Regions from separate parts of the Paenibacillus sp. FSL P4-0184 genome, predicted to be linked through region 3. Evidence: predicted binding sites of a transcription regulator. Region 3 holds the regulator's gene; each other region holds the start of a gene.

Region 1 (10,493 bases), 270 kb from region 3:
TCAGCTGCAACGGACAGACCAGCGATACCGCAAGCCATCGTACGCAGAATGTCGCGATCATGCAGTGCCATTTCGATACGTTCGTAAGAATATTTGTCATGCATATAGTGAATGATGTTCAAAGTGTTAACGTAAGTCTTAGCCAACCACTCCATCATCGGTTTGAAGCGTTTCATTACTTCGTCATAATCCAGATATTCAGAAGTGATCGCTGGGAATTCCGGTCCAACTTGTGCTCCGGATTTTTCGTCTTTACCACCATTAATAGCATACAGCAAAGCTTTTGCCAGGTTGGCACGAGCGCCGAAGAACTGCATTTGTTTACCGATACGCATTGGAGATACGCAGCAAGCAATAGCATAATCGTCACCCCAGTATGGACGCATTAGATCGTCATTTTCATACTGAATTGCACTAGTTTCGATGGAAACCTTAGCACAATATTTCTTGAAGCCTTCAGGCAATCTCTCGGACCACAGAACAGTTAAGTTTGGTTCCGGAGCTGGACCCAAGTTGTACAGGGTGTTCAGGAAACGGAAGCTGTTCTTGGTAACACGAGTGGTTCCATCTTCAGCCATACCACCGATGGATTCAGTTACCCAAGTAGGGTCGCCGGAGAACAGATCATTATAGTCAGGTGTACGCAAGAATTTCACGATACGCAGTTTCATTACGAAATGATCGACAATTTCTTGTACTTGTTCTTCAGTCAAAGTACCTTCTTCAATATCGCGTTCTGCATAGATGTCTAGGAAGGAAGAAACACGTCCCAGGGACATCGCCGCACCATTTTGTTCTTTAACTGCTGCCAGATATCCAAAGTATACCCATTGAGTAGCTTCCTTGAAGTTCGTCGCTGGTTTGGAAATATCCATACCGTGAGCTGCTGCCATTTCTTTCAATTCGCCCAGTGCACGAATTTGCTCAGACAGCTCTTCACGCAAACGAATTACTTCTTCTGTCATGGAATCAACTTCAAGCTCAGTTAGTTGTTGCTTTTTGTCTTTAATCAAGAAATCAATACCGTACAGAGCAATGCGGCGGTAGTCGCCGATAATACGTCCACGGCCGTAAGCATCAGGAAGACCTGTGATAACGCCGGATTTACGTACTGCTCTCATGTCTGGTGTATATGCATCAAATACGCCTTGGTTATGCGTTTTGCGAATGTTCGTGAACATGTCGACGATGTTTTGTGGAAGCTCGAAGCCATAAGCCTTCGTAGCATCGACCATCATCTTGATCCCGCCGAATGGCTGAATGGAACGTCTGAAAGGAGCGTCAGTCTGTACGCCTACGATTTGTTCCTTGTCCTTGTCAATGTAGCCTGGAGCGTGTGAAGTGATTGTGGAGACAGTATCTAGGGAAACATCCCATACGCCGCCTCTTTCTCTTTCTTCCTTGCTCAGTTGAGAAATAATCTTCCATAGTTCAGTTGTGTTACTAGTAGGACCTACGAGGAACTCTTCGTTACCTTCATAAGGCTTAATGTTACTAGCAATAAAATTGTTAACGTCAACTTTCTTGGACCATTTACCTTTTGTAAAACTTCTCCAACCGGATTTCACTTCATTTACTTCTTTTTCAATCACCGACATGCTAAATCCCTCCATCTATATTTATTATATTTGTAGAGATCGCGGGCTTGAAGGTTGATCCCGTGTCTCGTGATCCCCAAAAAGATGTGGTTGTTCCAAATTTCACAATCAACATTTCATATGTGGGACCGTTGTTTATATAAACATTCTAGTTTATTTTCTATAAAAACACTGTGACAAATATCACCTTTCGAGTGATATTTGTCACCTTTATCTAAGTCCACAACTATCCTATTCTCTATTTAACCATTTATTAATTATCAAATCTTCCGTAGAACGCATTACGGTATACATCAGCAAGCTCAGATACCAGTGGCAGCTTAGGATTGGCAGTTGTACATTGATCTTCAAACGCACGGTCAGCCAAGTAATCTACGCGGGATTCGAAGTCCTTAGGATCAAAGCCCAGTTGTTGGAACGATTCTTCGATGCCCAATTTTTTATTCATATCGCGAATAGCATTGATCAGGCTAGTTACACCTTCTTCAGTTGTGCGAGCTGGCAATCCCAGAATACGGGCAATTTCAGCATAACGCTCATCAGCTACGAAGTGCGAATATTTAGGGAACGAAGCGAACTTCGTAGGTTTTTTAGCATTGTAGCGGATAACGTGTGGCATAAGGATCGCGTTAGTACGACCATGAGCAGTGTGGTACTGTCCGCCCCATTTATGCGCCAAACTGTGGTTAATACCCAAGAATGCATTGGCAAAGGCCATACCAGCAAGTGTTGATGCGTTATGCATTTTCTCACGTGCTACTCTGTCGCCTTCCAGCGCTGATTTTTCAAGGTATTGGAATACCAGTTGGATCGCTTTAATAGCTAGACCATCAGTATAGTCACTCGCCATAACAGATACATAAGCTTCGATAGCATGTGTCAATACGTCCATACCTGTATCAGCAACTGCAGTTTTTGGCAAGCTGTATACGAACTCTGGATCAATGATAGCCACATCTGGAGTTAACTCGTAGTCAGCCAAAGGATATTTAGTGTGCTGTTCAGTTGTTTTATCGGTAATAACTGCGAAAGATGTTACTTCCGAACCTGTACCCGAAGTTGTTGGAATCGCTACAAACTTAGCTTTGTTACCAAGTTTAGGGAATTTATATACCCGTTTACGGATATCCATGAATTTTTGTTTCAGACCATTAAAGTCTGCGTCTGGATGTTCATAGAATAACCACATTCCTTTTGCAGCATCCATTGGGGAACCGCCGCCAAGTGCGATAATGCAGTCCGGTTGGAATCTGTTCATCATTGCAGTACCTTTTTCAACTGTAGTTGTCGATGGATCTGGTTCAACTTCAGAGAACACTTCGATAGCTACAGGAGTTTGACGTTGACGCAGGTAATGTTCAACTCTTTCAACATATCCAAGCTTAACCATCATTGGGTCAGTGATAATTGCGACACGTGTGATATCAGGCATTTTGGTCAGGTACTGAGTAGCGCCTTTTTCGAAATAGATCTTGTCAGGTACTTTAAACCATTGCATATTCACGGTACGACGATTCACCCTTTTCACGTTGATCAAATTGATTGCTGTAACGTTTTGCGACACGGAGTTACGACCATAAGATCCACAACCCAGAGTCAACGAAGGGATATTAGTGTTATAGATATCGCCGATCGCACCATGTGTGGAAGGCGAGTTAACGAGAATACGTCCTGTTTGCAGACGGTTAGAGAACTTCATGATTACTTCTTCGTTGTTGGAGTGGATAGCCGAGCTATGTCCCATACCACCAAATTCAACAATTTGAGCTGCGCGTTCGATACCTTGATCTGCATTTTTAACTTTGTAGCAAGCAAGAACCGGGCTTAATTTTTCAGCGGAAAGTGGATATTTAGTGCCTACACCTTCAAGTTCTGCTACCAGAATCTTTGTGCCGGCAGGGACTTGAATGCCACACATTTCAGCAATTTTCACTGCGGATTGACCTACGATTGCTGGGTTAACCGCACATTTATCTACATTCATTGCTCCACTAGTCAGTTTGGCAGCTTCTTCTTTATTCACAAAGTAGCAGCCATTAGCAATCATTTTTTTCTTCACTTGATCGAAGATTGGTTCTTCGATAATAACAGCTTGCTCGGAAGCACAGATCATACCATTATCAAATGTTTTAGAAAGAATGATGTCCGTTACGGCTTGATCAATATCCGCGCTCTTTTCAATGAAAGCAGGTACGTTACCAGGGCCTACGCCAAGTGCTGGTTTACCACAGCTATAAGCTGCTTTTACCATTGCAGAACCACCAGTTGCCAAGATAAGAGCAACGTCTGGGTTGTTCATCAATGCGTTTGTCTTGTCCATTGTTGGCATTTCAATCCATTGGATACAGTTCTCAGGAGCGCCAGCTTTCACGGCAGCATCATGAAGAATTTTTGCAGCAGCTGCACTACACTCTTGCGCAGATGGGTGGAAACCGAATATAATAGGGTTCCGTGTCTTAATCGAAATCAACGCTTTAAACATCGTGGTGGATGTAGGGTTGGTTACCGGTGTGATACCCATAACAATTCCGACGGGTTCAGCAATTTTTTGGAAGCTATCATAAGCGTTGTCTTCAATAACGCCTACTGTTTTATCGTATTTAATTCCGTGCCAGATATATTCAGTTGAGAAGATGTTCTTCGTAATTTTGTCTTCGTATACGCCGCGTCCAGTTTCTTCTACGGCCAATTTTGCGAGGTACATATGTTTGTCGAGTCCAGCCAACGCCATTGCATGAACGATTGTGTCAACTTGCTCTTGGTCTAGCGCCATGAACGCCTCATGCGCTTTTTTTGCTTTATCCACTAAATTCTGAATATACTCTTCAGCGGTAACTTGTTTAACTTGGGCGGCGACTTCGTTCTTAACTGCCATCTCCCTCGTCCTCCTGTCAATTTTTAGTTGTTTTTCTCTACACATTTATCTTATCACATGATTTCCACCTTGTATAGTGAAATCTTTCACAAAGTATAAAGTTTTTTTGATTTGTTTTCAAAGCGCTTTCATTCGATCATATTATAGTCTTTTTACCATTTTATGTGCTATAAAACCCTTTAAATCTTAGAATTATACTTTAATAAGCAAAATTTCAGCTCCTTTTTATTCCATATATCTAAAATCAGTACACAAAAATATATTCTCTTCATCAAAGTCAATTACGATTTTCCTACACTGTAATAATTTCCAATAGATTATCACTATTTCTGAAGATTTATAAATTTATAAATCTTCACAACAAAAAAACCGGCCCCAAAGGGGCCGGTTTTTGCATTAAACTATTCCGCTTTAATCGTATCAAAGAATTTCTCTTGTACTGTTTTAGCTGCTGCTTCTAGCTGGCTCTTGGAATCCGTTCCTTTTTTGGAGAACAGCTCTTGAATGACATTGGACATGGTTGCGTAGTAGTCCTGTGTATTGTATTGAGCTTCAGGTTTACCATCCAAAAGTCCCATAATGTCAGGGCTATATTGGTATACGTTGGTGTACTTGTCATAAACCGCTTTGGTCTTCTTACCAAACTCAGAATCTGCTGAGTAGTAATCTAAGAGTGGCGGGATAAAGTATTTACCATCAGCTGTACGTTGTTGAAGAACTGCATCCAGTGCTTCCAAACCTTTATCAGAGAAGTAATCAAATGTGATATAACGGAATGCCATTTCTTGCTCATCTGGTGTTGCATTCGGATTAATTACGAGGTAATCACCACCAAGTACCCCCGTATGCTTGCCGCCTTTTTCCATAGCAGGCATTGGATATGTGAGCACATCCTCAGGTTTCAGTCCACCTTGATTCAGTGCTTGCTCGATTACGCCATCGGACCCAGCCATTACCATAGCTGTACGACTTTGTTGGAATGCTCCTACAGCATCGCCCCAGCCAAGTGCCCAGTCCTGAGGAATCGCGTTAGCTTCCCATCTAAGTTTCTTGTAGAAATCCAGTGCTTTAACACCAGCATCGGAATTAAAGGTAGCGACAACCTTCCCGCCTTCAACCTTTTGAATTTCACCGCCAGCTTCGAACAGGAAGTTGGTCCAGTTCCAGCCTGCTTCGTTACCTTTACCCATTGGAGCAATACCGGAAATACCTTTTTTGACATCAGCTACGCCTTTAGCCGTATTCAGCATATCATCCCAAGTCCAATCCATTGGTGGGACCGCAACGCCTTTTTCATCCAGCATTTTTTTGTTGATCATAGTAGTTGTTACATAACCTTTTTGAGTTACTCCGAAAACTTTACCATCAATGATGAACTGATTTTGCAGTACTGGGTTAATTTGATCCTTAAATTCGTATTTGTTCCAAAGATCCGTAATGTCAGCAACCCAGCCCTTTTCCACCAGGAATTTAGCTTCTGTAGCATAGGTGTTAAAGAAGGTTGGTGCTTCATTCGCAGCCATTTTGATTCCGATTTCACTTACATTGTACTGCCAGTCGTCTTTAACAATTTCAACATTTGGATATTCAGCCTGGAAACGTTTAATCTTGTCATCTTCTTGCGCTCTCACTTCAGTCAAGTCAGGTGTTGGATAGTGAATCTTGATCGTCACTTTTCTTTGAGTAATGTCATCCACTGGCGCCTCTGTAGCGGTTGCTGTATTATCAGTTACCGCATTTGTTGGCGCAGTAGATGCTTCCCCGCCTTTGTTTCCCGCTGTGTTTCCGTTATTGTTGCCGCTGCAAGCAGATAACAACGATCCGGCTACAAGTACGCTTAGTAGAACGCTAGAGTACTTACGCATTGAAACTCCCCTTTTCAACTCATAATTATCTTACATAGCGATCATAAATTAGAAACCGTTTACAAACGAGGTGCATTTATATTCCTTTCATGTGCATGTTTACGATCCGTGGGTAAATTCGTCGATAATTGCTTATCCTTTCACTGCCGACAAAGCAACCCCACGCATAATGAATTTCTGGAAAATCAAGAAGACAATGATTGGAGGCAAGGATACTATAAACAGGATTGCAAATTTAATATTAGTATTGAGTGCCTTCACATTAATAACGTATTTATAAATGGCTGTCGCAAGCGTATATTTCTCTTCACTGTGCATAACCAGAGATGGCCAGAACCAGTCATTCCATGCGGTAGAAAAGATAAAGATCGCTAATGTAGCAAAAATCGGAATGGATAGTGGCACGGCAATGGAGAAAAAGCTTCTCGGCTCAGAGGCGCCATCAATTCGTGCTGCTTCAAAGATTTCCGGGTGAATTCCGTCAAAAAAGTTCTTTAACAATAGAAAGTAGAACGTGTTCGCTCCCGCTGGCAACCAGAAGGCCGCGTACTGATTTAGCAATCCAAGCTCCTTCAAATTGACAAAGTTCGGGATCATGTAACTGGTAGCCGGAATAAACAATGTCATAAGAAAGAAGAAGTAAATAGCTCTTTTGTAAGGAACATTCATACGAGAAATACTAAAAGCTGACATTCCCAAAACCACAAGAGTCACGACCATATTCCCTAAAAAGATATAAATGGTGTTTCTAAGGAACATGGGTAGATCAATGTAGTTCATCGCGTCTTTAAGGTTACTGAAGTGCCATTCCTGAGGGAAAAAATGAGGCGGGAATGAATTCACCTCTTGATTCGACTTCAACCCGTTGAATAACGTCATACAAATCGGGTACAGCATGCTAAAAACCATAACCAAAATGACTACGCACATCAAGCCATAAACAATCTTATTACTTGTTTTTTTCAAATCGTGTTCTGAAAGAATTCCTCTATCTGCGCTTTTCATCTTAGTAGTCCTCCTTGTTAAGCTTGAACTGTAAAATGCCCAAACCACCTAGGACAATGAACATTAACATGCCAAGCGCAGTAGCTGTTCCATAATCGAGTCTTGTAAATGCATATTTCACGATCAACAGCGCATAGGTAAGCGTAGTATTATTTGGCCCACCATCAAGCAGCGCCATCTGTGACTGGTACCCTTGTGAAGTACCAATAATTTGCAGGATCAGCATCAAAAAGATTAAATTACGCAGTGAAGGCAATGTGATGTACTTTATACGTGCCCATATACCTGCTCCATCAATCTCAGCGGCTTCATACCAATCTCTTGGAATGCTGAGTACAGCAGCTAAGTATATTAGCATCCCTGATCCGAACTGCTGCCATGTTTCCATAAACACAAGGGAAATCATCGACCATCTTGTATCTGTTAAGAAGGCAACCTGATCCACACCCATTGTGCCTAGTAACGCATTAATCGGGCCCACCGGATCATAAAGCCATCTCCACAGTCCATAGAGAACCACACCAGGCATTACGAAAGGAAGGTAAGCCGCTACACGTACAAAGCCCCCAAACTTTCTCAGCTCCGAGATCATGATAGCAAAAGCAATCGGAACCCAAAAACCGATAATAAGACATAGAAACATGTAATACCCAGTGTTCTTTAATGCGGTCAAAACATCTGGATCACTAAGTGCTCTACTGTAGTTCTCAAAGCCTACAAAGCTATTACCTTTCACAAAATCAACATGGTAGAAGCTGTACAGTAAGCCTTTAAAAATTGGAACCCACAAGAACATAATAAAAATAATTACGGCAGGTACGAGGAACATATATCCCCAAAAGTTTTTCTTCCAGCGGTTTTGCTTGTACGGTGTCCCCTTCAGCGTCGCCGGGTTTTCGGTTACTACTGCGGTTTGATTCATCAGGCTCCCTCATTCCATTGTTCTATCAGCATTTTTCGCAAAATGCTTCCTACCTTAAATTGTAGGAAATGAGGGTTGTACTGAACATGTCTATATCTACCGAAGTCATGAGTGTTTTTACTTCTTCAATTCGCTGGGGCTAATCCCATAATATTTTTTGAAAATTTTACTAAAATGCTCGGGCGATTCATAACCCACACGTTCCGCAATTTCGTATCTGCGAAGATCGGTATTCAAAATCATCTCCCGACTTTCCTCCATCCGGAGCTTAATTACATATTCCCACAGGTTATAACCTGTATTTTTCTTAAATAGGTAGCTCAAATAATTGGGGCTAACATGATTTTTCTTAGCCACATCGTGAATCGTCAGTCCTTTTTGAGCATAGTTCTCGTCAATATATTCTTTTGCTTTTTGTACGATCAGATTGCTATGCGTATGAAGTTCTTCTACAGAAGGATCACTCGTGTAACTGTTCCAGTTGAAATCCCCATAATAGAACACGTAATGGTCACTATGCTCATTATTCCAGAGAATTGCATTAGAGGCTTGGCGGTTCAAAACGGCCATAAACGAAAGCCCCTTTAAAATCTGGCTAATGCCAATGACTACGTTCAGATGTAAATATTTATGGATATTAAAATGTAGACTACGACCAAGTATATCTAGCCTGTTGATTTGGCCGGCAGAAGAATCCTCATAGCTTTTTTCATCCCATTGAATAATGATCGTAATTTCTCCATCCGGCGCATAAAAGGCTATCGAGTTCCATTCCTGATCCATTAATTCTTTGGCAATGTTCAGCGCAGCATAACAAAGAAGCCGTCTGTCCCGCATAGTATACTGCTTTTCCTGGTTCGCTCCAGACAGTGGCACCTTAAGTTTTAAGACGGAAAAATACGGCCCTTGTAGCTTCAGGTTATCCAGCTTCAGGAGGTTATCTCCCTCAGCTAGTACAACTCCAGGGTCAGTGAGCAATTCGTTCAAGAGCTTGCTATATTCCGGCAGCGGCTCTTCCAGTCGAAAGCTTTCGTTAATTCCAGACATGAAGACATCTAGTTCTGGTGAGGGCTTCCCCATCTTAAGGAGCACATTTCGGACCGAATCCAAAAACTGCTCACTATTCAAAGGCTTGATTAAATAGTCCTTTGCCCCGAGCCTAACAGCCATTTGAGCATATTGAAACGTCTCATGAGCAGAAATCACGATGGTCTGTACCCATGGTTTGGCTAGTTTGGCATGCTGCATCAAATCAATTCCACTCATCGCACCCATCTGTATGTCCGTAACGAGCAGATCAATTTCCTCCATACGTATACAGTCTAGTGCTTCAAATCCACTATTAGCTGTATAGATATTAGAAATATCCAGCCCGGATGAAGCTAATAAATTGCTCAATCCTTTACAAATCAATGGTTCGTCATCCACAACCAATATATTGAACATATCTGCATGCTCCCCTTCCTTAGTCCTGATTCTCCGATTTCGGAAGCTTAACTGTTACTAGCGTTCCGCCTTCTGTACGAGGGGTATAGCTGATGCCATAATCAGAGCCAAAATGTAAATGAATACGCTGGTTAATATTGCGGATACCATAACCGCTAGTGGGATTGGGGCTTTCATCATTCAATACAGCTTCTATGGCCTCATAGTCAACAGACTTATAGCCGTTATCTTCAATAGAGATCCTAACAGTTTCATCCTCACATACTGCAGTAATGATGATCTCGCCATCCTCGCCCATATTTTTAACCCCATGAATAATAGCATTTTCTATTAATGGCTGCAGCGTGATTTTTGGAATTAGGTTGCTTTTCGTATCCGGGTGAATATTCATCACAACTTGAAATACATAATCATAACGGTGCTGCTGTAGCTTGATATAGGCCGTTGCATGCTCCAGCTCTTCTTCAAGGCTGATCAGCTCCCTTCCCCGACTAAGACTGATCTTCATTAGTTTGGACAATTCCTTGATCATCTCGGCGGATTCGACATTTCCTTCTAAAGAGCTTTTCCAATAAATGCTCTCTAGGGTGTTGTAAAGCAAATGAGGGTTGATTTGTTGATATAGAAGTTGAAGCTGGGATTCCTTCTGTTTAAGCTCCATCTGATATTTGTATGTGATTAATCCGTTCAGCCTTCGGGCCATATCATAGGTAGAAGCAATCAGCACACTGACCTCATCGTTACTCCCCCTCCGTGGTGTCTCTGGAACTCGATTACCCGGC
Region 2 (10,493 bases), 280 kb from region 3:
TCCTTATTATATCTATGCTTAAAAAGCATAAGAGTGTATTTGGTATAAGTATTAGTCATTTGAATCATATCAACTTATGATGTGAATGAAAAGGGATGTGAGCAAGGTCGCTAACATATGAACCTCATTATCAGAAGTATAATTAAATTGGGCTGGTGATTTTAAAAATGGAGATGAAAGAATTTATTGATTTATGTAAGAAGGGAAATTCAATTTCGGGTGAGGATAAAGAATTGCATGGACTATTAACTCAATGCAGTTATCAAGCTCAAAAGATCACCATGGAATTGAATACATCCTATCATTCAAAAGAAGAAATAGTGGAGATTTTTAGTGAACTTACAGGCAATAAAGTTGATTCGTCGTTTATGTGTTTTCCGCCGTTTTATACAGACTTTGGGAAAAATATCACTGTAGGGAAGAATGTGTTTTTCAACACAGGCTGTTCCTTCCAAGATAGAGGTGGAATTACTATAGGGGATGGTACAATGATTGGTATGAATGTCACGATTGCTACTCTTAATCATGGATTACCTTTAGAAACGAGAAATGTAACCTATTCATCTCCAGTTATCATTGGAGACAATGTATGGATTGGGTCAAACGCTACCATACTGCCCGGGGTGACGATTGGAGATAACTCTGTTGTTGCGGCAGGAGCAGTTGTCACTAAAGATGTTCCAGCGAATACTGTCGTTGCAGGAGTACCGGCAAAAGAGCTTAAAAAAATTATTAACAATTTGTAATACATCTTAAAAACTCAAGCGTAATGCCGCTTGAGTTTTTTTATTCATGCATATGGCATTTCGTTGGTAGGTAATCCAGGCACACAAGCCAAAACGATCATAAAAAAGATTCCCATCAGTGATTACTGGCGGGGTTTTGTTATATGATCATCCCCATTTCACGGAGTCTATCTTTAATTTTCTTTAAACGAGCTTCTTTTTCGGTAGCTTCACTTAATACCTCCAAAGATGTTTCGTTATACTTCTTTATAATCCTCTTTAAAGTTAATTCTTTTATTTCCTTTTTACTCTGCATTGTAATACGAGGGACAATGGTATGGTTTTCAATGGTCTTGGGATCTGCAGAAATTCGTTCTAGTAAACGAAGTAGAAGCATCAGTCTTTTGTGCCCCAACCTCGGAACTTGGTATAGTTTTTTCCATGTAGAATTTAGTAGATGATCAAGGTTTGTATATCCCTTGGAGTATAGAGCATTTATGAGGCCCGTTAAATTTGGTCCCTGCTCTTCTGCATAAGCAACAGTTACAATACAAGCAATATCCTTACTATAAAGATACGCTGGAAGCGGGTAAAATTGTATTAATGCTGCATTTCCATCGATGATGTCATTCATGATGATTTACCTCCATTAAAATATTTGGTCATTATTCACGTATAGAATTCTGGTGAAGGTTGTGCAAAGTATTATTACACTCTGCATTATTAAAACCCAAGCTACTGATCATTTTCTGAACAACATCAAAACCCATTGCATGAGCTTGTAGAATATTCAGAAGATTTTACTATTTAATAAGTAACAATCGACGCCAATATTCGCAGCTGCGTTTCATAATCAACGCTAAGTAATGGTATGATGTAGGCATCAATTTTATGGGGTGCACTATGATGGATATTCGAATCAAAGAACTGCTTGATGCCACACAGCAAAAATATGGGTTGGACAACTACTACTTACACTCTCATGAAATTTATCGCGACGTTACGATTCTGGGAGAGACCAACTATTTTCTTAGTATGGAATGGTTTCCTGCTCATATTAAGGAATGGAAGGGCGATTACAATCCGGAAGGAACTGCCGTCATCACGATTGACCTACAATCCCGTAACTATAAAAGTGTGATTTTTGTTGGCGGGAAATCTTATGCGAATGAGACACCATTCCAAAATATAGATTTTAACGGAGTCATCCGGTGGATTGAAGCTGAGGCAAGGGTATTATACGGTAAACACTTCCACTTAGAGAAGGAACAGAATGGTGAATATCATTTTATTGAAAAAATAGGTAGCATACCAGTCATTCCTGGTGGACGGATCGAGCTTCGCTTCGATGCGGAAGGCAGGCTTGTTTTTTACAGTGTATATGGCCAGTTTCCTTCCAGCTCCCTTCTGCACAAAGAGAACTATACTCTCACACTTCAAACGATAGAGCCACAGGCGAGGAAACAACTACAGCTTATAGAATATCCGGTGTACGAGACGAAGCAACTCCTGCCGATCTATGGGATAGAAGAAATCTACATTTCAAATGACGGAACAACCACCATCCCATTTGAGTTTATATCAGGTACGAGAGCACGACTGAATATTGATCAAGTAATACATTGGGAGCAACAGAATACGGAGCTGGAGCCGTTCGAAAGGACGGAGATACGCCTACTTGAGGTAGTTTCCATTGAGCAGGCAATAGCTAGTGAGCCGCATCCGGACTCATTTCCTATCACAGACGCAGAACAAGCCGAATGTATAGCCGCAGTCGAAGCTGTTTTAAGCCAGCTCTATCCGGATGAATCCGGAGAATGGATATTGAAGACTTTTCAACGGGAAAGAGGACATATTCAGGCAACACTGAGGATGAAGGCGCCAAGTAATCGTATATTCCAGCGTAAGATCCTCCTGTTCATCGATGTGCAGAATTATAAGGTTATAAATTATATGGATAACATGCCAATGCTCGATATGTTTGATGAGTTCAAGAGCGAAGAGGAAATTGCTGTAAGCCATGACGAAGCTTATGACAAGCTCAAGGGATGGTTCGAATTAACACCCGTCTATGTGTATGATCCTGGGCAGATGAAGCATGTGCTGTGCGGGAAGTTAGATTGTAATTATGCTGTGAAGGCCACTAGTGGAGATGTGGTGGAGTTGAGTAGTTTGGAATGATAGTGCAAGGTGATGCAAATATAATAAAATGATTAGAACTTACTAATTTTGTGAGTAACTTTGGGAGTTGAAAATATGTCGACAGCTACAGGTACCAAGGAAAATCCTTGGAAATTAAAGACACCACCGCAAACATCCGAGTATGAAATGTACAAGGTCGAAAAAGACGGTAAAGAAATTATAGTTTGCACTGTAGGGAAAACGGTTTTGCATTATGACTACCGCTGTATTGAAGATCTGCACGCCATGCTTATACAAAATGGTGATTGGATGGAGTTAGGAAGTGCTGATGAGCAAAAACCAGCAAAAGAAGGTACCGTTGAAGCATGGGGGCGTTCACCTGAAAACCCTGTCGGCGGTTGGTATGGATTAAAGAAGGGACTTCGGGGGCGATTCGGAATGTATATCCCACCGTTGCTCGAAGAATTGGGTCTTGCGGAAGTAGAGCATAATCCAAGAAACAATCGGATGAAAGCGATCTTGTAAACGAAGGAGAGCCTAAAGGCTCTTCTTTTTTTGAGCCATGCCCCTAACCGGCGGTCTTTCGTACACATTGCAGTGATTAATTTAGTTACAAAACGTTTTTTTTAGTTACATAAACTTTCAAGAGCAGGGCCTTTGCCGTTAAGCTGATTGTAAAAATATTCACAAGGGGGCAAAGCTATAACATGAATAAAAAAGTAACCACTGCTCTTATTCTCGTTCTCTCAGTCATGCTTGTTATCACAGGATGTGGCAACAGCAACAGCAGCAATGGAAACGGGAACAAGAACACCAGCAAGAACACCAGCAAGATCAACGAGACAAAGGAAACTGAAGCCGTTTCGGGAGCATCCAAAGCTAGCTATACACCGTACGATCAACTAAAAGATAAATATGACATCATCATTATCGGTGCAGGCGGTGCCGGAATGTCTGCTGCACTTGAGGCGAGAGCAAAAGGGATGAACCCGGTTATTTTTGAAAAAATGCCGGTTGCCGGCGGGAATACAACAAAATCATCTTCGGGAATGAATGCTTCTGAAACAAAATTCCAAAAAGAGCAAGGCATTGAAGACAGCAATGATCTCTTTTATGAAGAGACCTTAAAAGGTGGCCATGATACGAACGATAAAGAGATGCTTCGTTTCTTCGTAGACAATTCCGCAAGTGCGATTGATTGGCTGGATTCTATCGGGATTAGATTGAATAATATCACGATTACAGGCGGGATGAACGAAAAACGTACACACCGTCCTGAAGATGGCTCTGCAGTAGGACAATACCTTGTCAAAGGTTTGGTGAAAAACGTACAAGAACAAGGCATTCCCCTTTTTGTTAACGCCAATGTCAAAGAAATTACCGAAAAAGACGGTAAGGTCAATGGCGTCAAAGTCATCTTTGACCAAACGGAGGAGAAAACGATTACAGCGTCTGCTGTCGTGGTGACAACCGGCGGTTTCGGCGCTAATCTAGATATGATTTCAGGAGTCAGATCTGATTTGGAGGGGTACGTTACCACCAACCAGCCGGGCAGCACCGGTGACGGTATCAAGATGATTGAGAAGCTCGGCGGTACCACAGTCGATATGGATCAAATCCAAGTTCACCCGACTGTGCAGCAGGAAAAATCCTATCTCATTGGGGAGGCTGTTCGTGGGGAAGGAGCGATCCTGGTTTCAAGTGTGGGCAAACGTTTCACAAACGAACTGGATACAAGAGATAATGTCACCGCTGCAATCAATAAGCTTCCTGAGAAATCTGCGTTTCTTGTATTTAATTCCGGCGTAAAATCTCGCGCTAAAGCGATTGAACAATATGAAAAAATGGGCTTCGTTATCCAAGGAGATTCGATCGAGGCTTTGGCAACAAAAATGGACGTACCGGCAGATCAGTTGAAAACCACACTGGACAGCTGGAATAGCGCGGTGACGAATAAACAGGATGCCGACTTCGGCAGAACAACCGGAATGGATAATGACTTGTCCGGCGCGCCATATTATGCAATTAAAATCGGCCCGGGAATTCACTACACGATGGGAGGCGTGAAAATCAACACCAACACAGAAGTTTTAAATAAAGACGGACAACCGATTCCAGGCCTTTTTGCAGCAGGAGAAGTTACCGGAGGCTTGCATGGTCAAAACCGGATCGGCGGTAACTCTGTTGCGGAAATCATTATTTTCGGCCGCCAAACGGGTATAAAATCCGCTGAATTCGTAAAAGCACAATAAGTTATCCCCCTGTCTCTTTTCGGCTAGGCAAACAAACGCTTGGGCTCATCTTAGCCATGCGTTTGTTGTTTTATTATAACAGTGTAGCGTATAAGGTCATAGCCAGCCTTGCACGTATACGTTAGAATGAAGAAAAATTTCCGGAGGGACAGCTGTTGAAAATTGGCAAACACACACTTCGGCTGCAAACAACAATTACTTTGATGATTGGTGCAGTTCTTATCATAATGCTGCTAGTGGTCTATGTGCTATTTAGTATAAAGGTTTCCTCACAAACAAAATCCTCGTTGGAACAAAAGGCTGTGATCATTTCCCGTACGTTATCGCGTAACCCTCTAATTATTGAAGCGTTAAACAAATCACGGAGCTCGTCTGAATTGCAAAGCTACACTGAGGAAATCCGATTGTTGAACAATGTGGAATTTGTTGTGGTCATGGATATGAATGCGATCCGATATTCCCATCCGGACAAGGACAAAATTGGTAAGCATTTTATCGGTGGCGACGAAGCCGCAGTCTTGCAGGGGCAGGAAAGCATTTCGGAAGCCGAGGGTTCTTTGGGCCCATCTGTAAGAGCGTTTTCACCTGTCTTTTCTGCAAGCGGGAAACAATTAGGAGCGGTGGCAGTAGGGATATCACTGGGAAACATCAGACTTGCCATAAGAGAGAACGTGGGAATCCTTTATTGGGGATTGCTTATAGGCAGTCTAATAGGGGCTGCGGGAGCATTTCTATTGGCACGTGTTATCAAAAAAATGATGTTTGGCATGGAACCGGCCGCTATTGCTAAGCTTTTGGAAGAGCGCAACTCCATGCTACAGTCAGTTAGGGAGGGAGTCATTGCCGTTGATAAAGAGTCACGTATTACTTTGATTAATACAGAAGCCAGGCGTTTGCTTGCAGCCATTGGCATGCAGGATGATCCTTTGAACCAGTCGGTGGAGAGCTTTTGGCCATCACTACGGATGAATACAGTGCTCAAAACCGGTGAAGCCAGCCAGGACTTGGAGGTGGAGCATAACGGTGTTACGTTACTGGCAAACGTGGTTCCCATTCATGTAAAGGGAGCTGTAGAAGGTGCAATTGCTACATTCCGTGATAAGACGGAGATCAGCATACTTATGGAAAGGTTATCTGGCATCTCCTTATATGCCGAGGCATTGCGTGCCCAGGCACATGAGTTTATGAACAAGCTGCATGTAATATTAGGATTAACACATATGAAAAGGTATGATCGGTTGGAGGCGTATATAACAAGTACTGTCACAACAACACAGGCAGAGATGGGAACGGTGGTGAGACAAGTGAAGGACCCTGTGATGGCGGGATTTCTATTGGGTAAGCTGAGCCGGGCCAGAGAAGCCGGAGTTCAACTGGTGCTTCTGGAGGATGGGGTCCTGCCGGAGCCTAGCGATCCGGAACGCTCCTGCCAACTCATTACGATAGTCGGTAATCTTTTGGATAATGCAATGGAAGCGCCGGAAGGTAGAGGCAGCAAATATATTCATTTCAGCTTTCAATATCAGGATAAGACGCTGATAGTTACGGTTAGCGATAATGGAAGCGGTATCCCAGATGAGAAATTGCCGTATATTTTTCAACAGGGGTATTCGACAAAAGGAAATGACCGAGGCATCGGCTTGTATCTGGTTGAGCGGAGCCTTAAAGCTATGGGAGGTAAGATTGTTTGTGAAACAGGAAAGGGAGAAGGGGCTCGATTTACGGTTAGTTTACCCTATCGAGCAAAGAGTGATGGTCAATGATTAGTGTATTGATTGTAGAAGATGATCCGATGGTAGCCGAGATGAATAAATTCTATTTGGAGCAAGTGGAAGGTTTTCAGTGTAAAGGCTGGGCAAAATCAGTGGGTGAAGCTCTGATCAAATTGGCAGATGAGTCTTTCGAGCTGATTCTGCTGGATATTTACATGAAAGAGAGCAATGGATTGGAACTGCTGTCCGCTCTCCGTCGAGGCAGCAAACGAATAGATGTGATTATCATTTCGGCTGCGAGCGATAAGGACAGTATCCGAGACGCGCTTCAGAACGGTGCAGTGGATTACCTTATTAAACCGTTTGAGTTTCAACGCTTTCTCGCAGCCCTTTCCGCCTACAAGGAGCAGCATTTTCTGTTCCGCAATCAGGATTCCCTGGATCAGTCTGAACTAGATAAGCTAACCGGGTATAGGAAAGAGCCCTCGGCCGTTCAGGATTTATCCAAGGGTTTTACCCGGCATACATTGCGGACGGTCTGGAAAGCGGTGGAGACCCATAATGCAAATTCCTTTAGCACTGAAGAGATTGCAGTTAGTTCCGGAATCTCGCGGGTTTCGGTCGGGAAATATCTTGCCGTCCTCGCAGATATGGGAGCGCTGAACAGTGAGTTGACCTATGGCACCATAGGAAGACCTGTACAGCGATATCGCATGTCTTCCCGCGGCAGTTCTGTGATTTCTAAATTCATATAATTTTTTGGAGTGGGCCGCCGGTTCCGTGTTTTTATAAGGAATCGGCGGTTTTTGATTGCATATTTTTGATAGCGCTTACTTTAATAATTTTCATAATTCAATCAATAATTACGTAAAAACAAAAGCGCTTTCATTTCCGCTACTATAAGGCTAGAAAAGAGTTTAGGAGGAAATGAAAAATGCAAAATACGATTCCATCACCTGTTTCCAAAGGAAAGGAAGGTCCCCTGCCAGAAAAGGCTGCCTTCATTCAAAAATGTAAGCAATTTAAGGTGGGTGTCTTTCCGCTCCCTGTGTATCTAGCTCTGGCAGTGGTCATTCTTCTTGCGAGTGTGGCGGGGAAGCTACCGAATGACATGATTGGTGGGTTCGCTGTCATTATGGTTCTGGGTATTCTGTTGAGTGATATTGGTATGAAGCTTCCCTTGTTGAAAAATATAGGCGGCCCCGCAATCATGGCCCTTATGATCCCATCCCTGTTGATTTATTTGAATTTGTTCAACTCTACTGTGACAGACGCTGTCACCACATTGATGAAAGAGGCCAACTTCCTGTACTTGTACATCTCCATCCTGGTGAGTGGTAGTATGCTCGGCATGCACCGCAAAACATTGGTAGCGGGTATTACGCGGATCTTCATCCCGCTGATCGTCGGGACGATTGCAGCGGTTCTCGGCGGACTACTGGTAGGAACGCTCACAGGTTATAGCATGTATCATACTTTCTTCTTTATTATCGTACCGATCCTTGGCGGTGGAATCGGTGAAGGGATTCTTCCTCTCTCGATTGCATACTCAAGCATTCTGGGTGGACACGAAGCGGGTTATTACGTATCGCAGATGATCCCGTCGGCAATTATCGGCAACGTATTCGCCATCATTGTGGCGGGCTTCCTGAAACGTCTGGGCGAGAAAAAGCCCCATCTAAGCGGTAACGGTACACTAGTCAAATCCGGTGACGATCTACAGCATGACAATCCGGATAACAAACCCAAAGATTTCATGATGATGGGTGCGGGACTTCTGATCGCATGCAGTTTCTTCATTGTTGGGGCATTGCTTGCAGATTATGTAGGGATACCCGGACCGATTGTCATGATTCTGATGGCTGTACTGATCAAATGTGTCAAGGCGCTTCCCGAAAGATTCGAAAATGGGGCTTACCAGTTGTATAAGTTCGTTGCTGGTAACCTGACATGGCCGCTCATGGTAGGTTTGGGCATGCTATACGTTCCTCTGAAGGATGTAGCTGCCATTATCTCTCTACCGTATGTGCTGACGTGCCTCGCCATCGTCTTCAGCATGGTGGTTTCCGGCTATTTTGTGGGAAGAAAAATCAATATGTACCCTGTCGATGCGGCAATTGTAACCGTCTGCCATAGCGGCTTGGGTGGAACCGGAGATGTAGCCATTCTCTCTGCCTCCAATCGTATGCAGCTCATGCCATTTGCCCAGATCTCCACCCGGATCGGCGGCGTCAGCACTGTTATTGTGGCAACTATTCTATTGCGGTTTTGGAGCTGATTAGGATGGATGTCAAGCATACGGCCAGAAAGCTTATAGAGAAAAATATATTGCAATTAACAGGAGGAACAGTAATGAAAATAATGGATGAAGTAATGAAGATGCATGTCGGCGGCAAGCTGGAGACAGGCTTGAAGAACCCTATTCGAAGCATGGAGGATTTATCCAAGGTATATACACCCGGAGTAGCTAAAGTGTGTCAGGCTATCGCCGCAGACCAAAATAAAGCATACGAATATACGATTAAGAAAAATTCGGTTGCGGTCGTTAGTGACGGAACAGCTGTACTCGGACTTGGCGATATCGGTCCCAAAGCAGCCATGCCGGTCATGGAAGGCAAAGCAGCGTTGTTCAAACAGTTTGCAGATGTGGACGCTTTCCCAATCTGCCTGGATACAAAAGATACCGAGGAAATTATCGCGATTGTCAAAGCAATCGCCCCTACCTTCGGAGGCATTAATCTCGAAGATATTTCTTCGCCACGTTGCTTTGAAATTGAAGCGAGACTTAAGCAGGAGCTCGATATTCCAGTCTTCCACGACGATCAGCATGGAACGGCGATTGTGGTACTGGCTGGAATTTTGAATGCGTTAAGAGTATGCAACAAGGACATTAAGAATGTGAAGATAGTGGTGAACGGTATTGGAGCCGCCGGTATCGCCGTATCCAAGATGCTCCTGCATGCCGGTGCTGTAAATTTGATCGGTGTGGACCGCCAGGGTGCAATTAACCGTGCTGTCCATTACGATAAATCGCATTGGAGCGAGTTTGCACTAATTACGAATCCTTATCTGGAGATAGGTTCCTTATCTGAAGTTATTCAGGGTGCTGATGTATTTATCGGACTATCCGCCCCCGGTGCCTTAAAGCTAGGTGATGTAAAAAGAATGGCTGCTGATCCGATTGTATTTGCCATGGCCAATCCTACTCCGGAGATTGATCCTGAAATTGCCGCGCCTTACGTTAAGGTTATGGCGACAGGGCGCTCCGATTTTCCTAACCAAATCAATAATGTTCTCTGTTTTCCCGGTATTTTTCGTGGAGCCCTTGACTGTGGCGCCACTGAAATCAATGAAGATATGAAACTGGCTGCTGCAGAGGCGATATCTTCAGTAATTGACGCCAGTGATCTTCATGAAACTTATATTATGCCGAATGCGTTTGATCCACGGGTAGTGGAGCGTATCCGGGAAGCGGTTATTCGAGCGGCGCTCAAGAGTGGTGTGGCAAGAATAGGTATGTTAATGGAAAGCAATTAAAGCTGTATAAACATCCGATCCGGATTATTCATAAATTAGTTTTTCGGAGTTCTGTGCATATCTCGAATACATGATGTTAGGTAACTCTGCCTCTAGAGTTACCTTTGTTTTTTTATCTGGTTTGC
Region 3 (10,493 bases):
ATATCTTTTTTGATTATATAACACACCTGTGTGTTTATCCAAAGTTTCATATCCAATTCAATGATCTAATTATCAGAAACACAAAAGGCTGTAACTTTGCAATCGCAGAAAGTCACAGCCTTTCAGTTATTCGTTATGATCTTAGACTACCGTTTAAGCAGTCCATCAAATGATTCTTGTGCCTTACGACGGATTGCTTCCTCATCTAGCGTTACACATTCTCCGTGTTTTACAACCTGTTTACCATTCACCCATACATGCTCAACATCCTTGGCACTGGCAGAGTATACAGCATGAGACAACAGATCTGTGTGTGGTAGCAAATGCGGCTGGTCTATATCAATCGCGATAAAGTCCGCTTTCATGCCAACAGCGAGTCTACCCACATCATTTAAAAAGATAGACTTTGCGCCATACTCTGTAGCTATACGCAGCGCTTCCGGAGCTGGAACAGCCGTCGGATCACCACTTACACCTTTATGGATGAGGGCTGCAAGACGCATCTCTTCAAACATATCCAGGTTATTATTGCTTGCCGCACCATCTGTACCCAGTGATACCTTCACACCAGCCTTTAGAAGATCCGTAACCCGAGCCACTCCACTAGCAAGTTTCAGATTACTTCCTGGGTTATGAGACACGCCTACATCATGACGCGCCAGTATCTCGATCTCTTCATCATTCAAATGAACGCCATGTGCAACAATAGACGGACGTGTGAACATTCCAAGCTTCTCTAAATGCGCTACTGGCCGAAGTCCGTAATCCACCACATTCTGCTCCACTTCGCGTTTGGTCTCGGACATATGGGTATGCATCGGTAAATCCAAATCATGTGCCGCTTGAACAAACTTAACAAAGAAGTCCGGTGGGCAAGTATATGGGGCGTGTGGCGAGATCATCGTCGTAATTCTACCATCAGCCTTACCATGCCAATTTCGTGCAAAAGAAATCGCTTCCGCAAGCTTGTGATTTTGTACTTCCTCTGGGCATAATCCGATTACGCCTCTCATCAATACGGAACGGATGCCTGATAATTCGACTACCTCTGCTACTCGATCCATATGATCATACATATCCAAGAAGGTTGTAGTACCACCTTTTAGCATTTCCAGTACCGACAAGGAGGTTCCCCAGTATACATCTTCTCCAGTGAATTTCGCTTCCATCGGCCACATCTTCTCTTGAAGCCACACCTGAAGTGCTAAATCATCTCCATAACCACGAAGCAATGACATTGCCGCATGGCCATGTGTGTTTACCAGACCTGGCATAAACAGCAGACGACTGCCATCAACAACTTGCACATCATCTTCCATTAAAGGCTCTTCTTTTCCTATGTAAGTGATCAAATCATCTTCAATAGTCATATATCCATTCAGAACCGGCTCATCCGTTCCCGGAATAAGAAAACGCCCGCCCTTAATAATCGTTTTACTGCTCTTCATTTCCGGTTTCTTCCTTTCCGTCTTTCAAATAATAAGCAAGGCTTTGCAAATCCGTTGTAAAATCGGCAGCATGAACCCGGATATTCGATGGTGTTTTTAGAATCACTGGTGCAAAATTCAAAATCGCCTCGATGCCAGACTCAATGAGAATATCTGCTACATTCTGCGCTTCTGAATCAGGCACAGTAATTATCCCAATTCGAATACCTTGCTCACGAATCGTCTGACCAAGCTCCTCCATCGGTTGAACGGTAAGAGAGTTGATTTTCCGCCCTACCTTAGGTGCATAGGAGTCAAATATAGCGGTAATCTTCATAGTATCTTTCAGATAAGCATTGTAATTAGATAATGCATGTCCAAGGTTACCGGCACCTACTAAAGCCACATTCAATTGTTGATCCAGCTTCAGAATATGACGGATTTTTTCAATAAGATAAGTTACGTCATACCCGATACCTTTTCTACCAAAGTCTCCAAAATAAGCTAAATCTTTACGAATTTGAGCAGGATTCAAATCAAGTTTTTGTCCTAGTTCTTGTGAGGAAACGGTTAATATTTCACGTTTCTGGAGATCATTCAAGAAACGCAAGTACACAGGAAGTCTGCGAACAACGGCTTCTGATATTTTATCCGATTTCATAATTTACCTCCTAATTTAAGTGATATTCTGTTCAAATCCTATCGAAATATCTGCACCTCGTCTCAAGGAAGAGCGGTATTCTTATACCGCCCTTCCTTGTAGAGTGATTAATAAGATCGATGACGTTCTTTTCAAGAAACGCCTCCGTCTTCCAACCACTCCGCTATACGAGGAACCATTTGATCCGTAAGCATATGCTCCATTTTCGGGCCAGGCAACGAATAGAGGAAATACTTCCCATAGTGAGATTCGATCACCCTTGTGTCATACACAATAACAATACCCCGATCTTGCGCTGTCCGTACCAGCCTCCCAAATCCTTGCTTGAAGCGAATAACCGCCTGAGGAACAGACAACTTCATAAACGGATTCTTTTTCTGGGCTTGTAATAACTCAGACTTCGCTTCCGCTAGGGGGTGGTTTGGCGGTTGAAATGGGAGTCTCACGATGGCCAAGCATGTTAATGCTTCACCTGGAATATCTACACCCTCCCAAAAGCTGCTTGTTCCTAACAGTACAGAAGCTGCACTGTCCTGAAAACGGCGGATCAGCTTGCTACGGCTGCCCCCCTCCACGCCTTGACCTAACACCGTGATCTCTTGTGAGGCTAGAGCCTCTTTCAGAGGATCGTAAACCTGGCGTAGCATCTTGTAAGAAGTAAACAGGACAAGCATCCGCCCACGTGTTGTAATAGCTGCTTCTGCTAGTGACTGTACGAGTGTATCGACAAATCGGGCATCGCCTACACTACCCTTCACACTTGGGAAATCCCGCGGAATAACTAACAGCGCCTGCTCCCGATACTTAAAGGGAGAAGGCAGGAGTGATGTCATCAGACGCCCCTCTTCCGCAGCTTCATTAAGTCCGAGATTATCAATCATAAACTGGAAAGATTTATCGACAGAGAGTGTCGCCGAAGTTAGTACGATACTTTTCTTCTTGTCGAAAAACAGCTCCTTAAGCTGAGTACTAACATCAACAGGAACGGCATACAACTGTAGCGATTTACTGCGATAATTTCCATTCGCCTCCAGCCAATATACTACATTCTCATCATTTAATCCCATAAAAAACCGTACTTGCTCACGTATAGAAGCTAAATCCTTAAATAAGCCGCTAATATCGGTAACTAGGCTATCTGAGGAAGATTGACCTTCTTGATCTCGCATCTCATTAAGCATTTTATCACCTTTACGGATAATTTCGCTTAATGTCAGATTCATAGTATTCTCTAAAGCAACCAATTCATCCCAATCTTTCGGTTTACGGGTAGGAAGTAACCGCATGACTAACTGGCCGGCTTCTCCCGCCGCTGCATCGCTGCGTTCCGGCAAGAGGGTGAATAGTTTATCACTAAGCAGATCCCAGGTTTCTTTTACGGTAAGAAGGTCCGGATAGATTCTATCGATCACTCCGCTCCATTCAGAAGCTTCCTCACTGCCTGATGACTGAAGCATTTGGCGAAGTGTAGGAAGTTGGCCATTTCGACTATCCTTATAAAGACGCGATAGTGTATGTGCCACCGTGAAATGCTTCATATGCATGCCTAAATGCTTGCCAGCCACGTCCTCCAGATGATGGGCCTCATCTATTACAAGATGTTCATAAGCCGGAAGTAGTTGATGCCCAGCCTTAACATCTGCGAAAAGCTTAGAGTGGTTCGTAATAACCACGTCTGCAATACCAGCTTCATGCTTAGCCCGATGATAATAACACTTACGGAACCAAGGACACGAGCGACCCAGACAAGAATCGGTATCGCTTGCCACCGTCTCCCAAAAATCTCCGCCACGTCCACTTAGATTGAGCTCTTCGTCATCTCCTGATTCACTTTGTGTCAGCCAAACGATCATCTGAGCCGCAGTAAGCGCATCTTCCCTCGGACTTATAAAGTCTTTTTTATTAATTTTATGTTCGAACTTACGAAGACACAAATAATGCCCTCTGCCCTTAAAAATTGCAGCTTTAAATGGAAAAGGAACTACCTGCGTTAACAAAGGAATATCACGCTCACGCAATTGATCCTGCAGATTAATAGTATGAGTGCTGACCATGACTTTTTCATTAGTGCGTACGCTTTGGTATATGGCAGGCAATAAATAACCAAGGGATTTACCGGTTCCTGTCCCTGCTTCGATCAATAGATGCTTGTCTTCGGCAAGTGCCGTCATCACCTCATTGATCATAATATCCTGAGCTTCTCGGCTTTCATACTGTGGCAAAGTTTCTTTAAGTCGTTTCGTTACTTCATCCATATAATCTGTAAAAGATAAATTGTGTAGTGGATTCTCAGCATGCTCGTCTCGAGGTGGAGCTAATTCGTTCCAGTCTCCTACTGCAAGCGCTAATTGACGATAGAAAGTCAGATCACCTTCGGGCTGAAGCGTCTCCGCTTCCCGTTCACGCAGCAGACCATCAAAATACCAACCTAAATCACTATCCTCTTCCGTAAACAGCTCACAGAGTCTCTGAATCGTCAGCAGAGGCAAATCGTAGAGCTCCTCCAGACATTTCAGCAATACAAGAGCAGTTGCGAGTGCATCACTGTCTGCCTGATGCGGACGATCATGCGTCACTCCAAAATGTGCACTAACTGATCCTAGTTGATAGGATGTGAGGGAAGGAAAGCAGATTTTCAGAAAATCAATCGTATCTAAAATCCGCCCTTGAAATGGTAAATACCCACATCGGTCTAAAGCATTTTGCAAAAAATGGAAGTCGAATGCGACATTATGCCCTACAAGCACAACATCATCCAAGAGTGGGACAAGCTCCATCATCATCTCATCCAGCTCAGGTGCATCCTTTACATCATCGTCGGTAATCCCCGTTAGACCAGTTATAAAAGGAGGTATCGGCGTTCCGGGCTTGACGTAGGAACCATATACCCGGGAGATGGACCGGTCTTCTTCTATAATTGCAAGGCCAACCTGGATAATTTCACCCACGGATTGGGTTCCCGTTGTTTCAAAATCAAGCACGGCAAATTTCATTATAATTCTATTCCCTTTCAATTGAGACTCTTAATCAGCATAACAGAAGTTGCGAAAAAAGGCGATGCACACCACTGGTTCAGGGGATGCATCGCTTGAATGAAAATGCGGAATAATAAACCGTAAACGTAATAATTTACAATAATGAAACAAGCTGATTTCCGAAATGAAGCTTACCTCCTCGGCGGCGGCAAACCTCCAAATTAACGGTTGGTTCAGGAAGTGCCGGGTCAAGTTGCAAAGAAAGGCCAAACAGCTCCTGCGCTTCATTGAAACGTTCTTGAGAGGCCCTGATGCAACCTAAAGCGTTATAAACCATTGCCTTCAGCTTGGTTTCCCGTATCAAACCGAGCATATGGTTCAGATGGCTCCAAGCAGCTTCCCCCTCCCCTTCCTGCAGGTAAGAGATGGCTAAATATAATCGAGCTGCCAAGCTATCCGGATATTGCACAATAACTTCCTTAAACTGTTCAATACATTTCCCATACATCAGCAGCTTATAATACCCCTGACCTCTAACAAAAGTATCCATGCACAGCTCGGGTGCTTCCTGCACTGGCACTTCCTCTTCAACCACAGTCGTAAAATCTACACTTTCACGAAAGTGACTTAGCTTCTCTGCAAAGGCCAGCCATTCATCCATCACTTTATCACTAAGTCGATGCAGCATATTATAATTGCATAAAAGCTCATTCCGGCGGGCACCCTCCGCTGTAGGGTAATCTGTAACGATCTCCTGAAGCACCTTGTTCATTTCAGCAAACAAATGTTGAAACATGGGCTATCCCCCCTTACTGAAGATGATATCAGTTCAGCTTGCCTGACTTCATTTTCTGCGAGAACGGGGTCTTTCATCCCTGCCATTCATTACATGGCGTAAGTCCATAATTTAAGCGATTGTAGCATGCAATTCATGATCAGCCAGCTTCACTGGTCTGTTGTTCTCATCCACGAATACCACCGTTGGCTTATGCGACTCCAGTTCTTCCGAAGACAGCATCGCATACGAAATAATAATTACTGTATCTCCCGGTTGAACAAGACGTGCAGCTGCACCATTTAGGCAGATCACACCACTGCCGCGAGGCCCTGGAATAACATAGGTTTCTAACCGTGAACCATTATTGTTATCCACGATCTGCACTTTTTCATTCTCAAGAATATCTGCCGCTTCCATTAAGTTCTCATCAATTGTAATACTCCCCACATAATTCAAATTCGCTTCTGTCACCGTCGCGCGGTGAATTTTGGATTTCATCATATGTCTAAACAAGAGCGGCAACCTCCTTTGGAATAAATACATTATTGTCAATTAAGCGCGTTCTGCCAAACTTCACGGCAAGCGCTATAATAATTTCCCCATTTACATCCGTTAATAAAACTTCGTTCTCTAAGCCTTCCAGATTAGGGAAAGTCAATATTTCCGCATAATCAATGACCGCCAAAGGAGAGCTGGAAATAACCGAGGTCAACAATTCCCGCACTTCAGCAACGGTTCTTACTTTTCCTTCTTCAATGGACTGACGTGCTTCACGCAAGGAACGAGATAACACCAGTGCTTGAGAACGTTCCTCTGGAGATAAGAATACGTTACGCGAGCTAAGTGCAAGTCCATCTCCTTCACGAACGATAGGGCAAGGTACAATTTCAACATTCATATTCAAATCAGATACCATTCTGCGGAGCACAGCTACTTGCTGAGCATCCTTTAGCCCGAAGAAAGCATAATCTGGCTGCACGATATTGAATAGTTTATTAACAACTGTTGTTACGCCATTAAAATGCCCTGGACGCGAAGCCCCACAAAGTCGAGTGGTAAGCTCTGATACCGAGACAGTAGTCCGGGTAGGCTGCGGATACATTTCTTCCACACTGGGGATAAATACAATATCGACACCTTCGCGTTCCGCAAGCTCCAAATCACGCTCTTCATCGCGCGGATAGGAATCATAATCCTCATTCGGTCCGAACTGCAGCGGGTTCACAAATATGCTCATAACGACCGTGTTGCTCATTTCTCCTGCCCGCCGAAGCAGACTGGCATGTCCTTCATGCAGGTATCCCATGGTTGGAACAAACCCAATCGGGGTATGCCCACCTTGTCTCATATATTCCAAAGCTTCGCGCAGCTGCTTAATGCTTCTGACGACTCTCATCTTATTCCCCATCCTTTCCGGCACCGCCGTATAAAGATTCCAGAACGGTTTCATCTGCTTTAAAAACATGACCTTCATCTGGGTACGAGCGATCCTTCACTTCTTGCACATATTGGCTGATACCCTCACGAATCAGGCTACCCACATCCGCATAGGTTTTGACAAAACGTTTCTCACGGTAGGGTGAGGCATAACGCAACAAATCATGGAAAACTAATACCTGTCCATCACAATAACGACCTGCACCAATCCCAATGGTCGGAATGCTCAGTGCCTCAGAAATTGCTTGTGCTACTTCTTCTGTCACCAGCTCCAGTACCACTGCAAAAGCACCTGCTGCTTCAAGGGCCTTAGCTTCATCCATCAGACGTTTTGCATCTTTGGCGTCCTTACCTTGAATGCGGTAGCCACCAATCATATTTACCGATTGTGGTGTAAGTCCAATATGCCCCAGCACAGGAACTCCCGCAGCTACAACCGCAGTAACTGTCTCACAAATTTCGAGACCGCCTTCCATTTTGACGGCATGAGCCCGCCCTTCCTGCATCAGTCTGCGCACACCCCGCAAGGTTTCATCTATACTTCCGTGGTAGGTCATAAATGGCATATCTGCCACAATGAATGTTTTTTGTGCGCCCCGAGTTACCGAACGAGTGTGGTAGACCATATCGTCAATCGTAACAGGTAAAGTTGTATCATATCCAAGTACCACATTTCCCAGGGAGTCACCCACCAGAATAAGATCGATACCGGCTTCTTCAGCAAGTAGAGCCGATGGGTAATCATAAGCAGTCAGCATGCTTAACCGCTCACCATCTGCTTTCATTTTTTTCATTTTTACAATATTAAGTGCTTGTTTGTTTGCCATTTCTCTCTTCGTCCTCCTTTTTGAAATTACATCCCCGTAAAAATCGCAACAAAAAAACCTTTTAGCAACGATTTGCTAAAAAGGTCCGAAGGGCAAAAAAGAGTCACTCGCGATCGTCCCTTCTGTCTCGGTCCTTACGGCTCAGAGCAGAATCCAACGTAACCGTCTAACGCAGTTATGAAGGTGATTCCAATAATAAAACCATTATAAGTTCATCAGATCAAGAGTACAGTTCGCAAAACGATACCGCCTCTGCCCCATAGTATAACAAAAAGGACTCGGAAATACACGAAAAAAATATGACAGGGGATGACACCCTGTCATATAAAAAAGATTTATAAAAGCTCGATTTCACCTGAGCATACGCTAGAAATCTCTCCTGCGCTGTTTTTAAGGATTAGTCCACCTAACTCATCCAAGCCTACCACAACGCTTTCAGAGCGTCCCTGAGGGCTATTCAGAGCGATTTGGCGACCCAAAGTAACTGACATCGACTCCCACAGCTCTTTGATAGGATTAAAACCTTGTTCCATGTATAGATTGAAATGCAGCTCTAACTCATTCAATACAGCTCTTATCAGCTCCGAACGGTCAATAGGGACACCGCCCCGCTGAATCCGAAGAGAAGTCGCTACTTCCTTCAGATGATCAGGATAATCGTCTTCAGTCAAGTTCGCAGAAATTCCAATCCCGGCGATGCAATAATGAAGCTCTCCTTCTCTTAGCGAAGACTCGAGCAAAATTCCACATATCTTTCGACCGCCCGCAAGCAAATCATTTGGCCATTTAATCCCGGCGTCTACCCCGGTTACAAGGCGAATTGCCTTACAGACAGCAACCCCAGCAAGCAGTGTTAACTGAGGAGTCTGTAACAAAGGTAACTTCGGACGCAATACAATACTCATCCAAATGCCTTTGCCACGAGGAGAAAACCATTTTCTACCCATTCGCCCTCTAGCTCCGGTCTGTTCTTCAGCGATTACGGTTGTTCCTTCTGGCGCACCGTTTTCCGCCAATCGTTTGGCTTCCTCCTGAGTAGATACGACAGACTCCAGGAGCTGAACTCTGTCTAGCCAATTCGAATCAGAAGCTTCCTGCTTCAACCCGGTTAGCGACAGCGCTTTTTCATAGCTCATGTCCATCCATCCTTTTTGCTTCAAGCAGCAATTCTTGTTTATTGTTAAGAAGATCTCCCGAAGCAGTCGCCTGCAGAAGTGCACTCAGCATATTGCCAAGCCAAGGTCCTGGACGTTTCTCAAGCGCTTCCGCCAACTCATTGCCTGTAACAGCAAGCTCCGAGAGACTCTTCAATGGCATTTGTGCGATCCACTCTTTTGCAGGCACCGCTGGGGTGGTGATAGCGGGCGAGTCTTTTGAGACCGCTTGGGTGTTGACAGCGGGTGAGACTTCCATGTCCGCTGGCGAGTTCGCAGCGGGAAGGGCAGCTGCTGGCAGGATCGCCAGCAGCGAGAGCCACCCTTCGGCGGCTTCCACGCCGAAGGTCAGCACGGCGGCGATCCAGCGCCGCCGCAGTAGATCCATGCCGCCCGGTTCCCCCGGCGGCATAGCCTCCAGGGCAGCGGTCCAAGCTTCGCGGACCCGCAGCACCTGGACGACGCTGGTACGCGTCGTCCCAGAGAACGTCCATGCCCGCAGCAGCTCATCGGCCTCCTGGGCCGACTGCTTCAGGGCATGGAGGAGAAGCGCCCACCGCAGGTGGGCGCTCTCCAGTTCCCCTATCCCGGCCGTTAAGGCGCAGCAGCCGCCAGATCGGTTCCGGTCCAGGGGAACGGGGCTTTGCCGCGCGCGAGCAGCTCACAGCGCGCTAGCATAGCAAGGCCGCGCCGAGGATGCGGCCCCTCTACGATGCGGTCCAGCTCCGCGCGGACACGCTCCACAGCAATATGCGCCAGCTTATCTCGCTGACGCAGGAGCCCTCTCCACGTATTCTTAGCGATGGAGAAATCTAACACCGATGCGAAACGAACGCAGCGAAGCATGCGAAGCGCATCCTCATCGAACCGTTCCTCTGCATCACCCACACAGCGGATCACACGGAGAGCTAGATCCTTCTCGCCTCCGAAGGGATCAATCAAATCTCCACCCAGCCCGCAGCATATCGCGTTAATCGTAAAATCACGACGACGAAGATCTTCCTTCACATCACTAACAAATTCAACATGGTCCGGACGACGATGATCGACATATCCGCTTTCAGTTCGGTATGTCGTCACCTCAAATCCATGCCCATCCTGAAGCACGGTGACCGTCCCATGTGCTAGTCCTGTCGGAATACTGCGTGCGAAGATGGCTATCACTTCCTCCGGCACTGCTGAAGTTGTAATATCCATATCATGCACTGGCCTACCCAATAGCTCATCGCGAATG

Evidence for each region. The regulator Rex, encoded in region 3, represses fermentation and respiration genes when NADH is low (regulators of the CRP and FNR family bind a similar motif). The targets are predictions, from matches to a motif close to TTGTGAAATATTTCACAA.
Region 1: the regulator Rex is predicted to act here: its motif matches at 4,548-4,565, upstream of adhE (bifunctional acetaldehyde-CoA/alcohol dehydrogenase).
Region 2: the regulator Rex is predicted to act here: its motif matches at 3,540-3,557, upstream of MKY52_RS19995 (flavocytochrome c).

What each region holds. Positions count from the first base shown of each region.
Region 1 is NZ_JBBORN010000001.1:3,988,955-3,999,447, reverse strand. It holds gene pflB (formate C-acetyltransferase) at 1-1,598, opposite strand, end outside; gene adhE (bifunctional acetaldehyde-CoA/alcohol dehydrogenase) at 1,852-4,473, opposite strand; gene MKY52_RS17430 (ABC transporter substrate-binding protein) at 4,875-6,338, opposite strand; gene MKY52_RS17425 (carbohydrate ABC transporter permease) at 6,471-7,343, opposite strand; gene MKY52_RS17420 (carbohydrate ABC transporter permease) at 7,345-8,265, opposite strand; gene MKY52_RS17415 (response regulator) at 8,383-9,711, opposite strand; gene MKY52_RS17410 (cache domain-containing sensor histidine kinase) at 9,731-10,493, opposite strand, start outside.
Region 2 is NZ_JBBORN010000001.1:4,543,287-4,553,779, forward strand. It holds gene MKY52_RS19975 (sugar O-acetyltransferase) at 168-746, shown strand; gene MKY52_RS19980 (hypothetical protein) at 886-1,359, opposite strand; gene MKY52_RS19985 (hypothetical protein) at 1,629-2,906, shown strand; gene MKY52_RS19990 (DUF6855 family protein) at 2,982-3,392, shown strand; gene MKY52_RS19995 (flavocytochrome c) at 3,575-5,119, shown strand; gene dcuS (DcuS/MalK family sensor histidine kinase) at 5,275-6,882, shown strand; gene MKY52_RS20005 (response regulator) at 6,879-7,586, shown strand; gene MKY52_RS20010 (2-hydroxycarboxylate transporter family protein) at 7,766-9,109, shown strand; gene MKY52_RS20015 (NAD(P)-dependent malic enzyme) at 9,184-10,368, shown strand.
Region 3 is NZ_JBBORN010000001.1:4,262,865-4,273,357, reverse strand. It holds gene MKY52_RS18750 (amidohydrolase) at 147-1,448, opposite strand; gene MKY52_RS18745 (redox-sensing transcriptional repressor Rex) at 1,435-2,088, opposite strand; gene dinG (ATP-dependent DNA helicase DinG) at 2,220-5,081, opposite strand; gene MKY52_RS18735 (tetratricopeptide repeat protein) at 5,218-5,859, opposite strand; gene panD (aspartate 1-decarboxylase) at 5,971-6,354, opposite strand; gene panC (pantoate--beta-alanine ligase) at 6,347-7,237, opposite strand; gene panB (3-methyl-2-oxobutanoate hydroxymethyltransferase) at 7,239-8,105, opposite strand; gene MKY52_RS18715 (biotin--[acetyl-CoA-carboxylase] ligase) at 8,441-9,241, opposite strand; gene MKY52_RS18710 (hypothetical protein) at 9,231-9,614, opposite strand; gene MKY52_RS18705 (CCA tRNA nucleotidyltransferase) at 9,854-10,493, opposite strand, start outside.